DNA from 3 places in the Bacillus sp. GW823-FHT06B01 genome. Region 3 is predicted to be linked to each of the others. Evidence: riboswitches for the same ligand, from Rfam matches in the RefSeq annotation. Region 3 holds a riboswitch; each other region holds the start of a gene.
The links. Region 3 has a riboswitch for S-adenosylmethionine ahead of AC1Q8N_RS10110 (bifunctional homocysteine S-methyltransferase/methylenetetrahydrofolate reductase). Riboswitches for the same ligand answer to the same signal wherever they lie in the genome.
Positions count from the first base shown of each region.

Region 1: another riboswitch for S-adenosylmethionine. It lies ahead of AC1Q8N_RS14335 (LLM class flavin-dependent oxidoreductase); the one in region 3 lies ahead of AC1Q8N_RS10110 (bifunctional homocysteine S-methyltransferase/methylenetetrahydrofolate reductase).
Region 2: another riboswitch for S-adenosylmethionine. It lies ahead of mtnW (2,3-diketo-5-methylthiopentyl-1-phosphate enolase); the one in region 3 lies ahead of AC1Q8N_RS10110 (bifunctional homocysteine S-methyltransferase/methylenetetrahydrofolate reductase).

Region 1 covers NZ_JBXAHR010000003.1:225,083-231,808, forward strand. Annotated here, with positions in the region: gene AC1Q8N_RS14310 (DAK2 domain-containing protein) at 152-313, shown strand; gene AC1Q8N_RS14315 (SH3 domain-containing protein) at 536-886, shown strand; gene AC1Q8N_RS14320 (DUF4352 domain-containing protein) at 1,079-1,630, opposite strand; gene AC1Q8N_RS14325 (hypothetical protein) at 1,922-2,311, shown strand; gene AC1Q8N_RS14330 (hypothetical protein) at 2,636-2,842, opposite strand; SAM riboswitch class I at 3,083-3,189, shown strand; gene AC1Q8N_RS14335 (LLM class flavin-dependent oxidoreductase) at 3,272-4,330, shown strand; gene AC1Q8N_RS14340 (ATP-grasp domain-containing protein) at 4,323-5,279, shown strand; gene AC1Q8N_RS14345 (hypothetical protein) at 5,818-5,958, shown strand; gene AC1Q8N_RS14350 (class IIb bacteriocin, lactobin A/cerein 7B family) at 6,093-6,254, shown strand; gene AC1Q8N_RS14355 (hypothetical protein) at 6,462-6,707, shown strand.
Region 2 covers NZ_JBXAHR010000002.1:782,138-788,863, reverse strand. Annotated here, with positions in the region: gene AC1Q8N_RS11245 (carbon-nitrogen family hydrolase) at 1-214, opposite strand, end outside; gene AC1Q8N_RS11240 (pyridoxal phosphate-dependent aminotransferase) at 229-1,407, shown strand; SAM riboswitch class I at 1,472-1,577, shown strand; gene mtnW (2,3-diketo-5-methylthiopentyl-1-phosphate enolase) at 1,642-2,886, shown strand; gene AC1Q8N_RS11230 (2-hydroxy-3-keto-5-methylthiopentenyl-1-phosphate phosphatase) at 2,883-3,542, shown strand; gene AC1Q8N_RS11225 (methylthioribulose 1-phosphate dehydratase) at 3,539-4,177, shown strand; gene AC1Q8N_RS11220 (1,2-dihydroxy-3-keto-5-methylthiopentene dioxygenase) at 4,155-4,667, shown strand; gene AC1Q8N_RS11215 (hypothetical protein) at 4,974-5,249, shown strand; gene AC1Q8N_RS11210 (DUF3909 family protein) at 5,292-5,624, opposite strand; gene AC1Q8N_RS11205 (NAD(P)-dependent oxidoreductase) at 5,630-6,508, opposite strand; gene AC1Q8N_RS11200 (serine hydrolase) at 6,513-6,726, opposite strand, start outside.
Region 3 covers NZ_JBXAHR010000002.1:593,389-600,114, reverse strand. Annotated here, with positions in the region: gene metH (methionine synthase) at 1-1,348, opposite strand, end outside; gene AC1Q8N_RS10110 (bifunctional homocysteine S-methyltransferase/methylenetetrahydrofolate reductase) at 1,348-3,180, opposite strand; SAM riboswitch class I at 3,251-3,360, opposite strand; SAM riboswitch class I at 3,564-3,673, shown strand; gene metI (cystathionine gamma-synthase/O-acetylhomoserine thiolyase) at 3,916-5,028, shown strand; gene metC (cystathionine beta-lyase) at 5,025-6,188, shown strand; gene AC1Q8N_RS10095 (cysteine hydrolase family protein) at 6,351-6,726, shown strand, end outside.

The DNA.
Region 1 (6,726 bases), on a different contig from region 3:
CATCATGTGAGTACTTCATTAGAAATTCCTTCTTTAAATATCACATTTAATTAACTCGTAAAGTTTCAAATTGATTAACATTAAAATTCTAAACAATACAATTTTATTTTCGTAAAAAGTAAATGAATTTATGTGTTCAGATATTTTAAACATAGTGAAAATTGCCTTTGAAAAAGGAGCAGAGTACACGAAAGAAATCGTTGCTCGCATGGGCCGCGCCGGTACAGTTGGTGAAAGAAGTTTAGGCTACCCAGATGTAGGTGCACATGCGCTTGGAGTTATCTTTACGGAGATTGCGGGTAGTTTGAAATAGGAATGAGAAAGTCCCTTTGCCTTAAGGTGGAGGGGCTTTTATATAGTTGGTAGAAGACTACTTTCGGGCTCTCTGTAAAATATGAGTTTGTTAATATTTTTGATAAAATCTTATTTCAAAAATACAACTAATATTTCTCAATATTAATATATTTAAAATAGTTAGAATATTTAAGATAATCGTTTGTGAAGAAATAAATTATAAAAAAAGGGGGAATTTATTTTGTTACGTCGCTTATCTATTTGTACTTTATTAACAGCTTTTATGTTTACTTTGTTTACATTTAACGGCTCTGCTTTCGCGGCTACGAATACTACTGAAAATGAAACAGTAGTATCAGCTTGTGCAAAGGGAGGTACGGTAGGTGTATATGGTGCAAAGATGCGCAGTGGTTACACTGTTGGATCACCTGTCTTACATACATTTAATGATGGTGCGAAAATTACTGGAACATGGGTAACTGGTGAATATGTTCAAGGTCATTACAGTAATTCTAAACAGTGGTTAAAAGTTACCTATAAAGGGATGACAGGTTATGTATCCCATACAACATTATATAACGTTTGCTCATAAAACTATGTACTATAATAGCTTTTGATGTATTGAGCTAATCTCTTCTAGGGATTAGTTCTTTTTTGTCTCCTAGTTTTTAATGGAGCATTTTTTGAAAAAAACCAACGATTCATTAAATCGATGGTTTTATGTTTATATATTATTCATTTGTATCTATATCAAATTTTTCATTGCTTTTTGCTTATTTGAGACTTAGCTTTTTTGTGATTGCAGCTTATCGATTTTCCAGTGTGCTCCTAGAGGATCTAAAGAGCTTTCAATATAAAACATATATTCATCTGCGGTACTTGGTACTTCAAAAGCTATTTTCAATTCTACCGTTTCATTTGGTTTAACTTGTATATCAGAAAGGTTTTGATCAAGCACCTTTCCTTCATAGGTCTTTCCGGCTTTTTCATCTTTTAGGTTATATTTTAATTCTGATAGTCCAATCGTTTGACCTCGTACATTTTTTACAGAGACATTAACAACGACGGAATCGTTACTAGCATTTAAATATGCATTTTGAACGGCGGTCAAGTAATAGCCTCCCTTAACACTCTCACCAACTAATAAAATACCTTGTTCCAAGCGGCTCATATCTTCTTTTTCTTCAAGATTTATTAATTCTTCATTTTCATTTTTTGCGGTTGGTTCTTCTATTGGACCATTTTCAACGGCACTATCTTTTTTATCTTGTGTGCAAGCAGCCGTAACACTGACTAATACTAGAATGAAAGTAAGTAATATGAATGATTTTCTCATAAAATTAATCTGTCTCCTTAAGTTTCTCAATTTTGTGCAACTATACATATAAGATTAACATAATGTCTCATTATTGGCTCAAAATAGGGAATCTTTTAGACACCTTATTTTTTTACTTTTAATATACATCCAATTGGTTCTCACGATATTTTTTAATCTTTTAAATCATTGGCTTAGTAATACTGAGGGTTATTATAGATATATTAATCATATAATTTGTCCCTATCAAAATGAACGTTTTTTGCATCTAATATATTGTAAGTATATTTTATTTTGAAAGGATGTGATTATATGGCTCATAAATCTACGGGAGTGTTTCGAGTTCCAGTTTCTGAAAATGGGATTATTCCAACTGCTCTCAACATTATGTTAAACAATGATTCACGCTGCCATACTAGTAATGTAACGGTAACTGTTAAGAGAAGTCGAAACATTTCTTTCCCGACTCAAAATGAGTTAGTTGAAATCTCTCGTACTTTTGTTTCTTTAGAACCAAACAGAACAACTAAGATTGTGTTGTTTACGCCAGAATTCCAAATAGAAGATTTTCTTGATGTCATCATTAGTGGAAATAAAGATGATGTTAAGGATGTCCTTGTATATTCTTTCTTAGCAGATTCAGCAGGTCACAATCTGCCATCTACTGTTTTCAGAAATGCAGAATACACTTTTGCTTGCTGACACCGTGATGATGTATTCTTTACTGTCATATATTTGAAGGGGAAAGTTAAATAGGAGTTGATTTAACTTTTATTTGGGTTCTCCAAAGAAGTCTGCTTTAGCTAAATAAACAAGGAACCGACTAATACGTTCCTTGTTTATTTGCATTTTATATGAAATTTCGTGTCTATTATTTCGAAAGCAACTTTACAGAGGAACGGATTTTTCCTAGTGAAGTAGCACCTATAGATGAAAGTACTCAATATTCCAATTCTAAAGGTAGGCGAAATGCTTGAATGTTACCATCATTAATAAACATCTTTATAATATGTAATTAGTATTATTCTACTCTTCAAATATCTCCGGCTTCTCCACTCTAAATGATTTCACCTCACCGCACTCTAAACAAAATGTAGTTAATAGTTTGGAACGTTTTCCCACTGAAAAGAGCCTACTGGAATCATCTTCACAAACATATGCATGATAAGCAAATCCAACTCTTCCTTCTTTAAATGTAGTAGAACCACAATTCTCGCATCGTTTATTTTTCATGCATTAACACCTCTTTTTCTGTATTTTTAAGATAGAAGTAAATCAACTTGGTTATATATGATGTTTTCGACATGATATAACATACCCCTTTAACTATTCGCAAGTAAAACAATATAATACCCCTATAATTATCTATAACAATATAATTTTTCGTATATCATTTAATGTATATCGGAAAAATAAGTATTAAAGGATTGATTTTTATTATTCTGATGATTATAATAAATGAAAACCAAACAATTCTTATGTTGAGAAGTGGAGGGACGGGCCCTATGAAACTTCGGCAACCTCGTTTTAGACGAAAGGTGCCAAATCCTGCAGGTGAAAAAACACCTGAAAGATAAGAGTGGTTCACTTAGTCAAGAAGGCTACTCTTATTTCGATAAGAGTAGCTTTTTTTATGGCTAAAAGATAAAGGGGGAATAGGTAGTGGAGTACGGTTTTTGGTTACCGATTTTTGGGGGATGGCTTCGAAATGTAGATGATGAATCTATGCCGCCTACGTTTGAGTATGCAAAACAAACAGCGCAAGCGGCAGAACAATTAGGTTTTTCAACAACTCTTATTGCGGAATTAAATTTAAATGATATAAAAGGTGTGTCAGCACCAAGTTTAGAAGCGTGGACAACTGCGGCAGCACTTGCAGCAGTAACGGATAAATTAGAGATTATGACAGCTGTAAGACCTGGCTTCCACAATCCAGCGGTTACAGCGAAAATGGCAGCGAATATCGATCAATTAAGTAATGGTCGTTTTACATTAAATGTAGTTTCAGCATGGTGGGAAGAAGAAGCGAGACAGTACGGCGGAGTATTTACCGCACATGATGAAAGATATGATCGCACAGAGGAATTTGTAACAATTTTGAAGGAGCTTTGGAAAGAAGAAGAGTTTTCTTATAAAGGGAACTTTTATGAGCTTCATGATACACATTTAAATCCAAAACCTGTGCAAAAGCAAGGCATTAAGCTTTATGCAGGTGGTGAGAGCGAGAGAGGAAAAGAGGTCATTGTAAATCACGCAGATGCATATGTAATGCACGGGGGAACAGTGGAAGAAGTAGCTGTGAAAATAGAAGATATGAAGAATCGTAGAAAGAAAGTTACAGAGGAGCCATTGCAGTCATTCGGGCTTGCGGCTTACGTCATTTGTCGTGATACAGAAGAAGAGGCATTAGAAGAATGGAAACGCATAACGGATGTGAAAGATGATGCGTTAGGTTACGCGGGTTACCAAGATTTTGTGAGTAAATCGCAGTTGGAACAGCAAGTGAAGCTCAATGATTATTCCGTATCGAATCGCGGGTTACGTCCTAATTTAATCGGAACACCAGAACAAATTGCAGAAGGAATACTTGCTTTTGAAAAAGTGGGTGTGACGTTATTACTTTTACAATTTTCGCCACAGCTTGAAGAGATGAAACGATTTTCTGAAAAAGTGATGCCATTAGTTGAAGCGAAAAGAAAGGAATTGATTACAAATGAGTAAAATTTACATATTACATGAGAATAAGGAATGGACGGATCATTTAGTGAAAAGGCTGGAAGAACTGGAGTTACCGTATGAGGAATGGCTTTTAAATGAAGGAACACTTTCATTAGAACAAGAACCTCCAAAAGGTGTATTTTATAGCCGTATGAGTGCTTCTTCACATACGAGAGGGCATCGATATGCACCTGAATTAACTGAAGGTGTTCTTGCTTGGCTAGAGGGATACGGGCGCACAGTATTTAATGGATCACGTGCATTACGTCTTGAAGTAAGTAAATTAAACCAATACGCAGCATTAAGAAAATTTGGGATACAAGTGCCGAAAACAATTGGTGCTGTGGGCCGTGATCATATAGTAAAAGCAGCAAAAGAGTTAGGGGAAGTACCGTTCATTACAAAGCATAACCGTGCAGGTAAAGGCCTTGGTGTTCAACTGTTTCATTCCATTGATGCTTTAGAACAATATTTGGATGGTCCAGCGTTTGAAGAACCCATTGATGGAATTACTTTAATTCAGCAATATATTGAAGCGCCCGAACCATATATTACACGTTGTGAGTTTATAGGCGGCCAGTTTGTATATGCGGTTAAGGTAGATACATCAGAAGGATTTGAACTTTGTCCAGCAGATGCATGCTCGATTCAAGATGCTTTTTGCCCAGTAGGAGAAGAGAGTAAGAAAGAGACGCCAACAAAATTTGAAATTATATCGGACTTCCACGAGCCAATTATTGAACAATATAAAGAGTTTTTGAAAGAAAATGAAATTACCGTTGCTGGTATTGAATTTATTCGCAGTGCGGATGGAACAATTTATACGTATGATATTAATACAAACACAAACTATAATTCTGATGCAGAGTCTGTAGCGAATCAATTTGGTATGCTTGAGCTTGCTACATTCCTTGGAAGAGAATTAGAGAAACAAGTAGAATCAGTTAAATAAGATATAAGTTTCTAGTAAAAACCTTTGTTAAAGTAATCGTTGTCGTATGACTAAGTTTAGGCTATCCAGATTCAGGTGTGCATGCGTTTGAAGTGATCTTTGCGGAGCAAAATAGTCCCAAATTCTTTTCGTTAAAAGTTCATGTCTTAAATTGATTTATCCCGCGTTAACGGACAGTAAAACTCCCACCTCAAAATTCAGTTGGAGCAAAGAAGTTAGGTGGGAGATCAACTGTCCGTAAACGTCCGATTGGTTCAACTAATAATCAGTGGGGGAGGAACAAAACCCCCACTGATTAAAGTTTCACTTTATTAAATAGAAATAATTAGTTGTAATATAACGTGTTTTTTACCTAATAAACCTTTTGAATTCTAAATATTAACTCTAAAGTAATTCATTTCATAAATTTTAATTTTTTGTTAACACTGTTATTGTTTTATATATTATTATTCCAACAAGTGTTGTGTTAATTAGTTATTTTCTGATAATATCTCTGTGTGTTCTACTCTAATAATTATAAAAAGGTGGTGTTTTCTTTATGTCAAACATGTTTCATCAAATTGGTGATGCGATTGAAAGGAGTATGTATTTTAAATCTTGTTTTTATATCTTAACAGGAGCTCTGCTTATTTATATTGGTTACATTGTAGGTAAGTGGGTGGGTTCTGCTGTATTTTAAAGTGAAAAAATTTTATTTAATCAAGAAAAAAGAATTTTTTCAAAAAAGTGTAGGATCTTCTCAAAAGGTGTATTAATATAAAATTTATATTATTTAAACGTAATATAATTAAATTAAGTATATAATATATTATTATGAATTCAGTATTAAAAAAAGAAATACCTAATTTAGCAGTATTAAGTAATGAGGAATTAAAAAACATTGATGGTGGAGTGGTTCCTTTAGCAATTACTGGAGTTGCTGGTGCTGGAATGTGGGATGCTTACGAAGAGAGTCAAGCAAACAAGAAGAAATAAACATTTTTATAGAGAAGAAAAGATTGTATGCGCTTAATAGTACAATCTTTTCTTCTTTATAAAAAGCCTTTCAATATGAAATTTTTGAAAGGCCAACAAATTGTATTGTTATCTTTAAGTACAATAAGTTTGAAACTCCTGTGTTTATTAACATATGTGGGAGAGAATTCATTTAAAAGTTAAATATGAGAGGTTGTTTAAATAAGTATGTCTTTATTTAAAAAATATTATTGGGTGAGACAATACGATATTAAAGATGGAAGTGTAGTTCAAATTTATCATGACCCTATTATTAGCAAGAATAAAGATACTACATTTTTTGTTGTAGAAGGAACAATTGAAAATAAAGGGAAAAAGAAGTTGCGATCAGGTTCTACTGGAAAAGCTGCAATTGTAGTAGATCAAAGAAATATTCTTTCATTAATATTAGAAAAATTAGATGTGCTTAACTGACAAAGAATAATAAATTAGC
Region 2 (6,726 bases), 190 kb from region 3:
TCCATAGTTCTGGTAAGACAATCACATCTGGTCTTTCCTTCATCGCTTCGCTTATTTTATTTTTAGCATTCTCAATATTCTTTTCTACATCTCCAAAGGCAATATCCATTTGAATACATGCGACTTTCATTTTGTCAGCCCCATTCTTAATTTTTTCTTTACAAAATACTGGAAAGATTATATCATTTGTCACTAGAATTGTAACAACTTTCAAAAGAGGTGGAAAGTATGAAATTATTTCAACCTTCTAAGATAGTAACATCATTGCCTACACAATTTTTTGCTTCACTTGTTGCAAAAGTTAACAAAGTCGTTGCAGCTGGTCACGATGTTATTAATCTAGGTCAAGGTAATCCAGATCAACCAACACCGCAGCATATCGTAAAAGCTTTACAAGATGCTGCTGAAAAGACCATTCATCATAAATATCCGCCATTTCGCGGACACGAAAGTTTAAAAGAAGCCGTGGCAACATTCTATCAACGCGAATATGATGTAGTAGTAAATCCAAAAACAGAAGTTGCTATTTTGTTTGGTGGAAAAGCTGGATTAGTAGAATTACCACTTTGTTTTACAAACCCTGGTGATACTATTCTCGTTCCAGATCCAGGCTATCCAGATTATTTATCAGGAGTTGCTTTAGCAAAAGCACAATTTGAAACAATGCCGCTTATTGCAGAAAATAATTTTTTACCAGATTATACAAAAATTGATGCCACTACCGCTAAGCGTGCAAAGTTAATGTTTTTAAACTATCCAAATAATCCTACCGGTGCTACTGCATCAAAAGATTTCTTTGATGAAACGATTCATTTTGCTAATAAACATAATATATTAGTCATTCATGATTTTGCTTACGGTGCGATTGGATTCGATGGTCAAAAACCTGTTAGTTTCTTGCAAGCAGACGGTGCTAAAGATACAGGTATTGAAATTTACACTCTATCGAAAACTTTCAATATGGCTGGATGGCGCATCGCTTTTGCTGTGGGGAATGAAAGTGTGATTGAGACAATTAACTTATTACAAGATCATATGTATGTTAGTATTTTTGGTGCAGTTCAAGATGCTGCCCGCGAAGCACTATTAAGTTCACAGTCTTGCGTAATAGACCTTGTAAATAGTTACGAATCTCGAAGAAACGCTCTTGTTTCAGCTTGTCACTCAATTGGTTGGAATGTAGACATTCCAACAGGCTCATTCTTTGCATGGCTTCCTGTTCCGAAAGGATATACATCTGAGCAATTTTCTGATATTTTACTAGAAAAAGCACACGTTGCAGTTGCTCCTGGTGTTGGATTTGGTGAGCATGGCGAAGGGTATGTCCGTGTTGGTCTCTTGCATACAGAAGATAGATTACGAGAAGCCATTAATCGAATTGATAAATTAAATTTTTTCAAAAAGTAATTGACAACATGAAAAATATCTGACAAAATTCAGTTATCTTAAAAATTTAAACATTTCTAAATACTTCTTATCAAGAGCAGGTGGAGGGACGAGCCCGACGAAACCCGGCAACCGATCTACAATTGTAGACACGGTGCTAATTCTCGCAGCATTACGCTGACAGATAAGGAGCTGGTTGTAAAAAAACCTCTCCTTAGCTGAGAGGTTTTTTTATTTAACTAGGAGGTTTTAACAATGAGCGGAATTATAGCGACGTATTTAATCCATGATGATTCACATAACTTAGAAAAAAAAGCTGAGCAAATTGCACTCGGTTTAACAATTGGCTCTTGGACTCATTTGCCACACTTATTGCAAGAACAATTAAAACAGCATAAAGGCAACGTCATTCATGTTGAGGAATTAGCTGAACAAGAACATACCAATTCGTATTTACGTAAAAAAGTTAAACGTGGGATTATTAAAATCGAATATCCGTTATTAAACTTCAGTCCAGACTTACCAGCAATTTTAACAACTACATTCGGAAAGCTATCACTTGATGGCGAAGTGAAATTAATCGACTTAACATTTTCAGACGAGTTAAAACGGTATTTCCCTGGTCCGAAATTCGGGATAGATGGCATTCGAAATCTTTTACAAGTGCATGAGCGTCCCCTTTTAATGAGCATTTTTAAAGGAATGATCGGACGAAATATTGGGTATTTAAAAACGCAATTACGCGATCAAGCAATTGGTGGTGTAGATATAGTAAAAGATGATGAAATATTATTTGAGAATACATTAACACCACTTACGAAACGCATTGTATCTGGAAAAGAAGTTTTAGACTCAGTATATGAAACATACGGACATAAAACGTTATATGCCGTAAATTTAACAGGACGAACTTTTGATTTAAAAGAAAATGCGAAACGCGCAGTGCAAGCTGGGGCAGATATTCTATTATTTAATGTATTTGCTTACGGACTAGATGTACTACAATCACTTGCAGAAGATGATGAAATCCCAGTTCCTATTATGGCACACCCTGCTGTAAGTGGTGCTTATTCAGCATCCAAGTTATATGGAGTTTCCTCTCCATTATTACTAGGAAAGCTACTACGTTATGCTGGTGCTGACTTTTCATTATTCCCATCTCCATACGGAAGTGTTGCACTAGAAAAAGAGGAGGCTCTTGCTATCTCAAAATATTTAACTGAAGACGATGCATTTTTCAAGAAGAGTTTTTCTGTTCCGTCTGCTGGTATTCACCCTGGTTTCGTTCCCTTTATTCTACGAGATTTCGGTAAAGATGTTGTTATTAATGCTGGCGGCGGGATACATGGACATCCGAGTGGAGCGCAAGGGGGCGGTAAAGCTTTCCGTACTGCAATTGATGCTACTTTGCAAAATACACCACTCCATGAAGTAGATGACATAAATTTGCATAGTGCACTACAAATATGGGGAAATCCCTCTCATGGGGTGAAATTATGAGTATTCAAGTATTTTGTGATTTCGATGGCACGATTACAAATAATGATAACATTATGTCCATTATGGAAAAATTCGCACCACCAGAAGCCGAAGAAGTAAAGAATAGAATTTTATCACAAGAGCTGTCTGTTCAAGAAGGTGTTTCTCAATTATTTCAATTAATACCTACTAGCCTACACGATGATATGATTCAATTTTTAATAGAAACTGCTGAAATCCGTAGTGGTTTTCATGAATTTATACAATTTGTAAATGAAAATAACATTTCTTTTTACGTTATATCAGGTGGAATGGATTTCTTCGTCTATCCACTCTTACAAGGAATCATTCCAAAAGAGCAAATTTACTGTAATGAAACAGACTTTTCAAATGAATTCATTACAGTTAAGTGGCCTCATCCTTGTGATCATCATTGTCAAAATCATTGCGGATTATGCAAATCATCTTTAATCCGTAAATTAAGTGATACGAATGACTTCCATATTGTGATTGGAGATTCAATTACTGATTTACAAGCTGCGAAACAAGCAGATAAAGTATTTGCTCGTGACTTCCTTATTACAAAGTGTGAAGAGAATTATATTGCTTATACACCGTTTGAAACATTTCACGATGTTCAAACCCAATTAAAACATTTGTTGGAGGTGAAATCATGAAACAACTTTTTCGTCAATGGTATGACTTAAGCGAGATAAAAAAAGAATTAACAACACGAAATTGGTTTCCAGCAACGAGTGGTAATATTTCTATAAAGGTTAGTCATGAGCCACTTACTTTTCTTATTACAGCAAGTGGTAAAGATAAAACAAAAACTACTCCAGATGATTTTCTATTAGTAGATCATCTAGGGGTTCCCGTATTAGAGACTGAATTACGCCCTTCAGCAGAAACAATATTGCATACACATATTTATAACAATACGAATGCTGGGTGCGTACTTCATGTTCATACAACTGATAATAATGTCATCACAAATTTATATAGTGATGCAGTCACCCTTCAAAATCAAGAAATTATTAAAGCTCTCGATATTTGGGAAGAAGGTGCAACAATTCACATTCCTATTATCGAAAACCATGCCCATATCCCAACGCTTGGAGAAAACTTCCGAAAGCACATACAAGGAGATTCGGGAGCAGTATTGATCCGTAACCATGGTATTACCGTATGGGGCCGAGATAGCTTTGATGCAAAGAAAAGATTAGAAGCTTATGAGTTTTTATTCCAATTTCATATAAAACTATTATCAATTCAAGGAGGCGTTTCTAATGGCGCAAATTCGTATTCATGAAGTAAATACTCGCATCGAAAATGAAGTGGAAGTATCTAAATTTCTACAAGAGGAAGGCGTTTTATATGAGAAATGGAACATCTCTAAACTTCCTACTTATTTAAATGAAAATTATTCGTTAACAGATGAAAACAAGGCTGAAATATTAGCTGTGTTTTCAAAAGAAATCGCTGATGTTTCAGCGCGCCGAGGTTATAAAGCACATGATGTAATTTCACTTTCAAATAGCACACCTAACCTTGACGAATTATTAATTAATTTCCAAAAAGAACACCATCATACTGATGATGAAGTTCGCTTTATTGTTAGTGGTCATGGCATCTTTGCTATTGAAGGAAAAGATGGGAAATTCTTTGACGTTGAACTTGAGCCAGGCGATCTCATATCTGTTCCTGAAAATGCAAGACATTATTTTACCTTGCAAGATGATCGTCAAGTTGTAGCTATTCGTATTTTTGTTACAACTGAAGGCTGGGTTCCAATTTATTAAGGTAGTTAGTTGAATAAAAGGACTTGGATCCCCTTTTCCAACCTTTTATTCACTCTACATATATACATCCTCCTATGGAACAGGCTTATTTCCAAAAATGAAATAAGCCTGATTTTTTATTTTCTCAAGCATATGATTCCGTCTATTCCAAAACAATCTCCCCTTCTATGTTTTAAGCGAATTTTTTAACACTTTTTGAACATTTATTGAACTTTTTTTGAATTTTTTCTGAAAATTCTGTTTTGTATATGATATACTACAATTAAATAAAAAGGAAAAGAATATCGCAAACAGAGGGGGATAATCATGAGTTTACTTATCGCACTTATACTAGGGGTTACGTGTGGAGCACTTCCTGTTATTCTAGGAGCTATTATGGAAGAGTTGGAAGTTGGTGTTTTAGGTTTTGTCGCATCTTGTGTAAGCGCTTTATTTTTCGGCTTATTCGGTGCTATTCCTGTTTCAATTCTGTGTGCATTTTATATAGTACGCCATGCTCGTGCAAAGCAATTCGGTCCTAATCACATCGCGCAAGTTATTCCATTCCCAATCGAACGATGCCGCCGGGCTTCTAGCTTATAATTATAAAATTAAAAATAAATAAAAGTCCTCAAATGAGGACTTTTATTTATTTTCTTCTAGAAATTGAAACAATTCTTGTAGGTGCAAGACGTCTTCACTATAGCTAACAGATACGTGACATATACCGTCAATCTCTGCTTGCATATAAAGGTCAACTCCATCTCGATCATATTTCAATGCCAAATAAAAATCCATTTCTTCTAACATCTTTTTTGAAGTTCGAATAACATAATGCCCCTTCTCATCTCTTCCATATTCGAATTCCGGCTCAAAATCATACTTTTGTTTAAAAGCTTCTTTTTGTTTCTCATTAATTTGTATACAAATTGCTCGTTGTACAGTATCAATCATCTCATCAAATTTTTGAAGATCCATCTCATTTACCCCTTTATGTATTTTTTGTATAACACTTGTGTTCCGCTATTCTCTTCCCCATCTTTTATTAACTCTTCATACAATTCCTTCGCCAAACTTAAACCTGGTACTGGTAATTGTAATTTTTCAGCCTCATCTAAAGCTATCTTCATATCTTTCATAAAGTGCTTTACATAAAACCCTGGTTCAAAATCTCCCTTTAACATTCGAGGAGCTAAGTTACTCAATGACCAACTACCTGCTGCTCCCGTTGAAATACTTTCTAATACTTTATCCGGATCTAGTCCAGCTTTTTTTGCATAAGCAACAGCTTCACATACTCCAATCATGTTAGAAGCAATCGCAATTTGATTGCACATTTTTGTATGTTGTCCACTTCCAGCTGGTCCTTGCAACTGAATGTTTGTTCCTAGTTTTTCAAATAACGGTAAACATTTTTCATATATTTCTTTTTCACCACCGACCATAATTGCGAGCCTTGCTTCTTTCGCACCAACGTCTCCTCCAGATACAGGCGCATCTAACGTATATACATTCCTACTTTTACCGGTTTCATTAATACGTTTTGCCAATGTTGGTGTAGATGTCGTGAAATCAATTGCTATCGTACCTTCATTTGCATTCTCCAAAATCCCATCTATCCCAAAGTACACTTCTTCTACATCATGTGGATATCCAACCATAGTCATTACAACATCAACTTGCTTCACTAACTCTTTCGGTGTATCACACCAATTCGCACCATCTTGCACTAAAGAGTCTGTCTTCATTTTCGTTCTATTATATACATATACTTGATAGCCGTCTTGCATTAAATGACGCACCATACTTTTTCCCATTACACCAATACCGATGAAACCTATTGATACATTTTTACGTTCCATTTTCTCATCCCCTTTGTTCTAATAAATCACTTACCATCTTTCGAAACTCATTATTAAAATCATCATCTATACTATTTTTCACATTTGAAAATAATATAACAAAAGTGCCTTTTTCTTTATTAAAATTATTGAAAGTGTTCCAACCAGATAGTACACCATGATTATGAAAATAATCCGGATATATGTAAAAACTATATGCATATTTTCGTTCTGTTGAA
Region 3 (6,726 bases):
CAGCACCATATTTTTGAAGAAGCGGCGTCACTTTTTTAAATCGTTCTTCTCCATCTTCTAAATTAATTGAATTAATAACAGCTTTTCCTTGTATATAAGTAAGAGCTCGCTCCATCACATTTTCATCTGTTGAATCAATCATAATTGGTACTTTTAACACTTTCGTAACTTCTGCCAAGAAGTTTTCCATATCTTCTATTTCATCGCGATCAGGATCTGCCATACAAATATCAATAATATGAGCATTTTTCTTCACTTGCGCTCTTGCGACTTCAGCAGCCTCTTCAAATTTCCCTTCTGCTACTAATCGTTTAAATTTACGTGACCCAATAACGTTTGTTCTTTCACCAACAAATAATGGTCTCATAGAGTCATCATATTGAAGTGCCTCTAATCCACTAACCCCGTGTCCAGCTCTTTCGTGGTGTTCACGCGGCTTAAGAGAGGCTAACGCGGATTTCATTGCTTTTATATGTTCTGGTGTTGTGCCACAACAACCACCGATAATATTAACCCATCCTTCTTCAGCAAATCGCTTCACTTTTTCAGCGAGAGAAGATGGCGATTCATGATAATGTCCATCTTCATCAGGAAGACCTGCATTTGGATAACAAGAAATGTAACACTCCGACAACTCAGATAGTGAACGAATATGGTCTCTCATAAACTCCGGACCGGTCGCACAGTTTAACCCAACAGATAATGGCTTCATATGTTCTACTGATAAGTAAAAAGCCTCAATTGTTTGCCCGGCCAGAGTCGTTCCCATCGGTTCAATCGTTCCTGAAATCATAATAGGTACAATTTTATTTAGCTCATCAAAAGCTGCTTGAATTCCAATATAAGCAGCCTTCACGTTACGCATATCTTGACTCGTCTCAACGAGTAATACATCTACGTCGCCATTCAATAAGCCTCTAGCCTGCCGTGTATAGGCTTCAATTAATTCTTCAAACGTCACACCACCTGTAACACTAATCGCTTTCGTTGTTGGTCCCATTGCTCCCGCAACATATACTTCCTTCCCGCTTTCTTTGACCGCTTGCTTCGCTAAACGCGCTGCCGTCTCATTTAATTCCTCATCTAAATGAGACAACTCATAATCACTTAATACAATATTTGTCGCCCCAAATGTATTTGTTTCAATAATATCTGCTCCAGCTTCAATATAAGCTTTATGAATCTTTAAAATGACATCAGGCCTTGTTTCTACTAAATATTCATTACAGCCTTCGTACTCTTCTCCTCCGAAATCTTCCGCAGTTAAGTCCTCTTGCTGGATCATTGTTCCCATTGCACCATCTAATATTAAGATGTTATTTTGTAATTTTTCTTCTATACATTTCATCAATTAATACCTTCTTTCACTTCTTGCTTTTCTCTCACATATTTAACAAGATGTTCTGTAATTTCATATTTTAGAAATGGTGTAATAAGATAAATGCCGTTAAAATACTTCATCGCCGCATCGATTAATTCTTGTGAAATGAGAATTCCTTCCTTAATTGCTGCCTCTTTCGTTTCATGTCCATCCATTCTCTCCCTTATTTCTTCAGGTAGTGTAATACCCGGTACCTCAAAATGAAGGAAATCTGCATTCCTTTTACTTATTAATGGCATAATCCCAATAAAAATAGGTTGTTCCAAATGCTTTGTCGCTTCATACACTTCTTCAATTAACGCGATATCATAAATTGGCTGCGTTAAGAAATATTCCGCTCCAGCATCTATTTTCCGTTCCATTCGCTTAACCGCTGCTTTTAAATGTCTTACATGCGGATTAAACGCACCTCCCACTGAAAACCTTGTTGCTGGACCAATTGATTTCCCTAAAATCGAGCGCCCGTCGTTCATTTCTTTAATCATTTTAATGAGCTCAATAGAGGACAAATCATATACAGAAGTGGCACCTGGAAAATCACCAACGCGTGCTGGATCCCCAGTTAAAGCTAACACTTCTTCCATACCTAACGCTGATAGGCCTAGTAAATGAGATTGTAGTCCGATGACGTTATGGTCTCTACACGTTAAGTGCGTCAATACCGGAATATCGTGCTTCGTTAATAATGCCCCCATTGCCATATTCGAGATGCGAGGCGATGCTAATGAATTATCTGCTAGAGTAATAGCATCTGCCCCAGCTCTTTTCAATGCTCTTGCGCCTTCAAAAAATCGCTGCGTATCTAACGTTTTCGGTGGATCTAATTCCACTACTACTGTCGTTTGTTTTTTTGCTTTCTCTGCTAAAGTGACATGAGCTTTCGAACGTTTCTCATGTGTATGAACTACTTTCGGTCTTTGAATCGTATCCTTTTCTATTACAGGTGTAACATTTGCAATTGCACGTTTCATACTTTCAATATGTTCTGGAGTCGTGCCACAACAACCACCCAATAATCGGATACCTTGCTCAATAAATTTCGGTGTCATCGCTTCGAAATAAGCCGGACTTCCCTCATATACGTAGCGTCCCTCCACATAATTCGGGAGACCTGCATTTGGATATGCTGACAAGTAGCCATTTTGCGGAATCGATATCATTTTAAAAGCTTCCGTCATGTGAAGTGGCCCTAGTTGACAGTTCAATCCAACAACATTTGCACCGTAATCTAAAAGCTGTTTTAATATTTCATTTACATCATTTCCATTTTGAGTTGTACCTGCCTCATGCAATGCTAATTGAGCTACAATTGGAATATTCGTTTGTTTTCGTAACACCTGAACAGCATGAAGTAATTCAAACTCATCATAGAAAGTTTCTAATAGCAGTCCATCAACCTGTTCTTCTAGTAATGCACTTGCCTGTTCCAGTAACATAAATTCTCTTTCCATATCAGTTGTCGTAACAGCTCCGATATGTTTCATACCACCAATTGTTCCTAAAATTGCATTTCTGTCTGTAACAGATGCTTTCGCCAGTTTTACTGCGGCTCTATTAATTTCAGTAACTTGATTTTCTAAACCATACATACGTAATTTCGCTTCATTTGCTCCGTACGTATTTGTTTGAATCACATCAGCCCCAGCAGCTACATATTGCTTATGAATCGATATAATTAAATCTGGATCAGATATATTCAATTCTTCAAAACTACTTTGCAAACCATGTGAATGTAATAACGTCCCAACCGCACCATCACCTATTACAATTCCTTTTGATAATAAATCTAGTAATTTCACAAATCTCCCTCATTTCTATCAATATAAAAACCCCCTCTTCACTTTGAAGAGGGGGACATAATTGTTCCTCCTCTTATTATGCAAAACATTCGTTTTGCAGGTATTAGCACCGTTTCAAACATTTCGTTTGAAGGTTGCTGGGTTTCACAGGGCCTTTCCCTCCACCGCTCTCAATAAGAGTTTGTCTTTATTATTTTATTTATGTAGCTAAAAGGAAATACGTTCCCCTTTTAACAATGTTTGTTAATTTTTTAATAAATTTAGCATGCACAAATGCAAAAGTCAATGACACTTGCGGAAAAATAAAAATTATTTAAAATAAAGTTGCAATTCAATTATCTTTTGTTGTAAAGTTAAAAACATAATAAAATTTCATACGAACATTCTTATCTAGAGAGGTAGAGGGACTGGCCCTTTGACGCCTCAGCAACCATTAACATTTGTTAATAAGGTGCTAATTCCAGCAAATTGTGAAAGATTTGACAGATGAGAAGAAGACTCTATTCAAACCGAAAGCCTTCTTCTTTAGAAGGCTTTTTTTATTTTCCCCCGCTATTTGAGGGCAGTAAGATTCCCAACTCAAAATTCAGCTGGAACAAAGAAGTTAGGTGGGAATCAACTGCCCGTAAAAGCCCGATTGGTGAGGGCTGATAATCAGTGGGGATGAATCCCTCACTGATTAAAGTTTCACTTTACATTCACTTAATTGTTAATTTAAAAAGGAGGAATTTTCACATGTCAACTATTGAAACAAAACTAGCACAAATCGGAAACCGGAGCGAAACTACAACAGGAACTGTTAACCCACCTGTTTATTTTTCAACTGCTTATCGTCATGACGGAATTGGTAACTCTACTGGCTTTGACTATTCACGAACTGGCAATCCAACTCGTGGTCTTTTAGAGCAGGCAATCGCAGACTTAGAATATGGTGAACAAGGTTATGCCTGTAGTTCAGGGATGGCAGCTGTTCTCCTCGTCCTCTCCCTATTCCGTTCTGGAGACGAACTTATTGTATCTGAAGATTTATACGGGGGCACTTATCGATTATTTTCTGAGCACGAAAAAAAGTGGAATGTTCGATGTAGATACGTAAATACACAATCCATTAAACAAATTGAGCAAGCTATCACAACTGCAACGAAAGCTATTTTCATAGAAACTCCAACTAATCCGTTAATGCAAGTTACTGATATTGCCGCTGTCGCAACTGTAGCGAAAAGACACGGACTACTTCTTATTGTAGACAACACATTCTATACGCCTTATATACAGCAGCCATTAACAGAAGGTGCCGACATTGTACTTCATAGCGCAACGAAATATTTAGGAGGACATAACGATGTCCTAAGCGGACTTGTCGTTGCAAAAGGAAAGGAACTTTGTGAGGAAATCGCTCATTATCATAATGCCTCTGGTGCGGTCTTAAGTCCATTTGACTCATGGCTATTAATTCGTGGTATGAAAACGTTAGCGCTTCGCATGAGACAACATGAAGAAAATGCAAAAGCAGTTGTTGCTTATTTAAATGATGAAGACGGGGTGACAGATGTATTTTATCCTGAAAGAGGTGGCATGATCTCATTTCGTCTGAAAGATGAAACATGGATTAATCCATTCTTACAATCTTTATCCTTAATTACATTTGCTGAAAGTCTTGGTGGTGTTGAAAGTTTAATGACGTATCCAGCAACGCAAACACACGCTGATATTCCTGAAGAAATCAGAACAGCAAACGGTGTATGTAATCGTCTTCTGCGATTTTCCGTTGGCATTGAAAATAGTAACGATTTAATTCAAGACTTAAAGCAAGCCATTAAACTTGTAAAAGAAGGGGTAAGAATATGAGTTATTCTATAGATACACTCTTACTGCACAACCAATATAAACATGACTCACAAACAGGAGCTGTTAACGTTCCCATCTATAATACATCAACATTCCATCAGTTTGATGTAGATACGTTCGGAAAATATGACTATAGTCGCTCTGGTAATCCAACTCGTGAAGCTCTTGAAGATATCATTGCTTTATTAGAAGGAGGAACAAAGGGATTTGCCTTCGCATCAGGAATTGCAGCGATTTCTACTGCATTCCTCCTTCTTTCACAAGGCGATCACGTACTCATTTCAGAAGACGTATACGGAGGAACTTACCGAATTATAACTGAAGTGCTCTCCCGTTACGGTGTGTCACATACATTTGTTGATATGACAAATGTAGAAGAAATAAAGCAAAACATTAAGCCAAACACAAAACTCTTTTATGTGGAAACACCCTCTAATCCACTTTTAAAAGTGACAGATATTCGTGCTGTTTCTAAACTTGCAAAATCTATTGACGCCCTTACTTTTGTTGATAATACATTTTTGACACCACTATTCCAGAAACCACTTGATCTTGGCGCCGATGTCGTTCTTCATAGTGCCACAAAATTCATTGCCGGTCATAGTGATGTTACTGCCGGATTAGCGGTTGTAAAAGATGCCGAACTCGCTCAAAAACTTGGATTTTTACAAAATGCATTCGGCGCTATTTTAGGTCCTCAAGATTGTTCTCTCGTACTTCGCGGTCTAAAAACATTGCATGTACGTCTTGAGCATTCAGCTGCAAACGCCAATAAAATTGCGCATTATTTACAAGAGCACGCTAAAGTTAAAAATGTCTATTATCCTGGCTTACAAACACATCTTGGATTTGATATTCAACAATCTCAAGCTACATCAGCCGGAGCTGTCCTATCTTTCACTTTACAATCAGAAGACGCACTCCGCCAATTTTTATCAAAAGTAAAATTACCTGTCTTTGCAGTTAGTTTAGGAGCTGTCGAATCGATTCTTTCCTACCCAGCTAAAATGTCACATGCAGCATTGTCGCAAGAAGCTCGTGATGAAAGAGGGATTTCTAATTCATTACTTCGGTTATCCGTCGGCCTTGAAAATGTTGACGATTTAATATCCGATTTTGAAAATGCCCTTTCTTATGTAGAAGAACCTGTAAATGCATAGAACGAACAGAAGATATGAAATTAAGTTTTCATATCTTCTTTTTTATACCGTTAAGTATATTTTTTACTTTTCGTATAGTCCATAAAAAAACAAAAGAGCACCATCTATTTCTAAATAATGAATTAATTGATATATTAAGAAGTAAAAAAGGGGGCAAAAATAATGGATATTTGTGCAGATGTTTTAATCGTTATCGATTTACAAAATGGAGTATGTTATAGCGAAGAGCATTTATTCGATTTACAAAATTTACTTACAAAAGTAAATAAAAGAATTTCTTCATACAGAAAATCAAATAAACCAATCATTTTTATTCAACATTGTGACGATGATTTAGTACCCGAAAAAGAACTTTGGGCTATTCATGCTGATCTAGATGTTCAGGAACAAGATTTTTTTGTAAGAAAAACACATGCCAATTCATTTTATAAAACAAACTTGAAAGAGATTTTAGAACAATTATCTGTACACCGTATTGAATTTTGTGGTGCCCAAACAGAGTACTGTATGGATGCTACGATTAAATTTTCCCATGGAC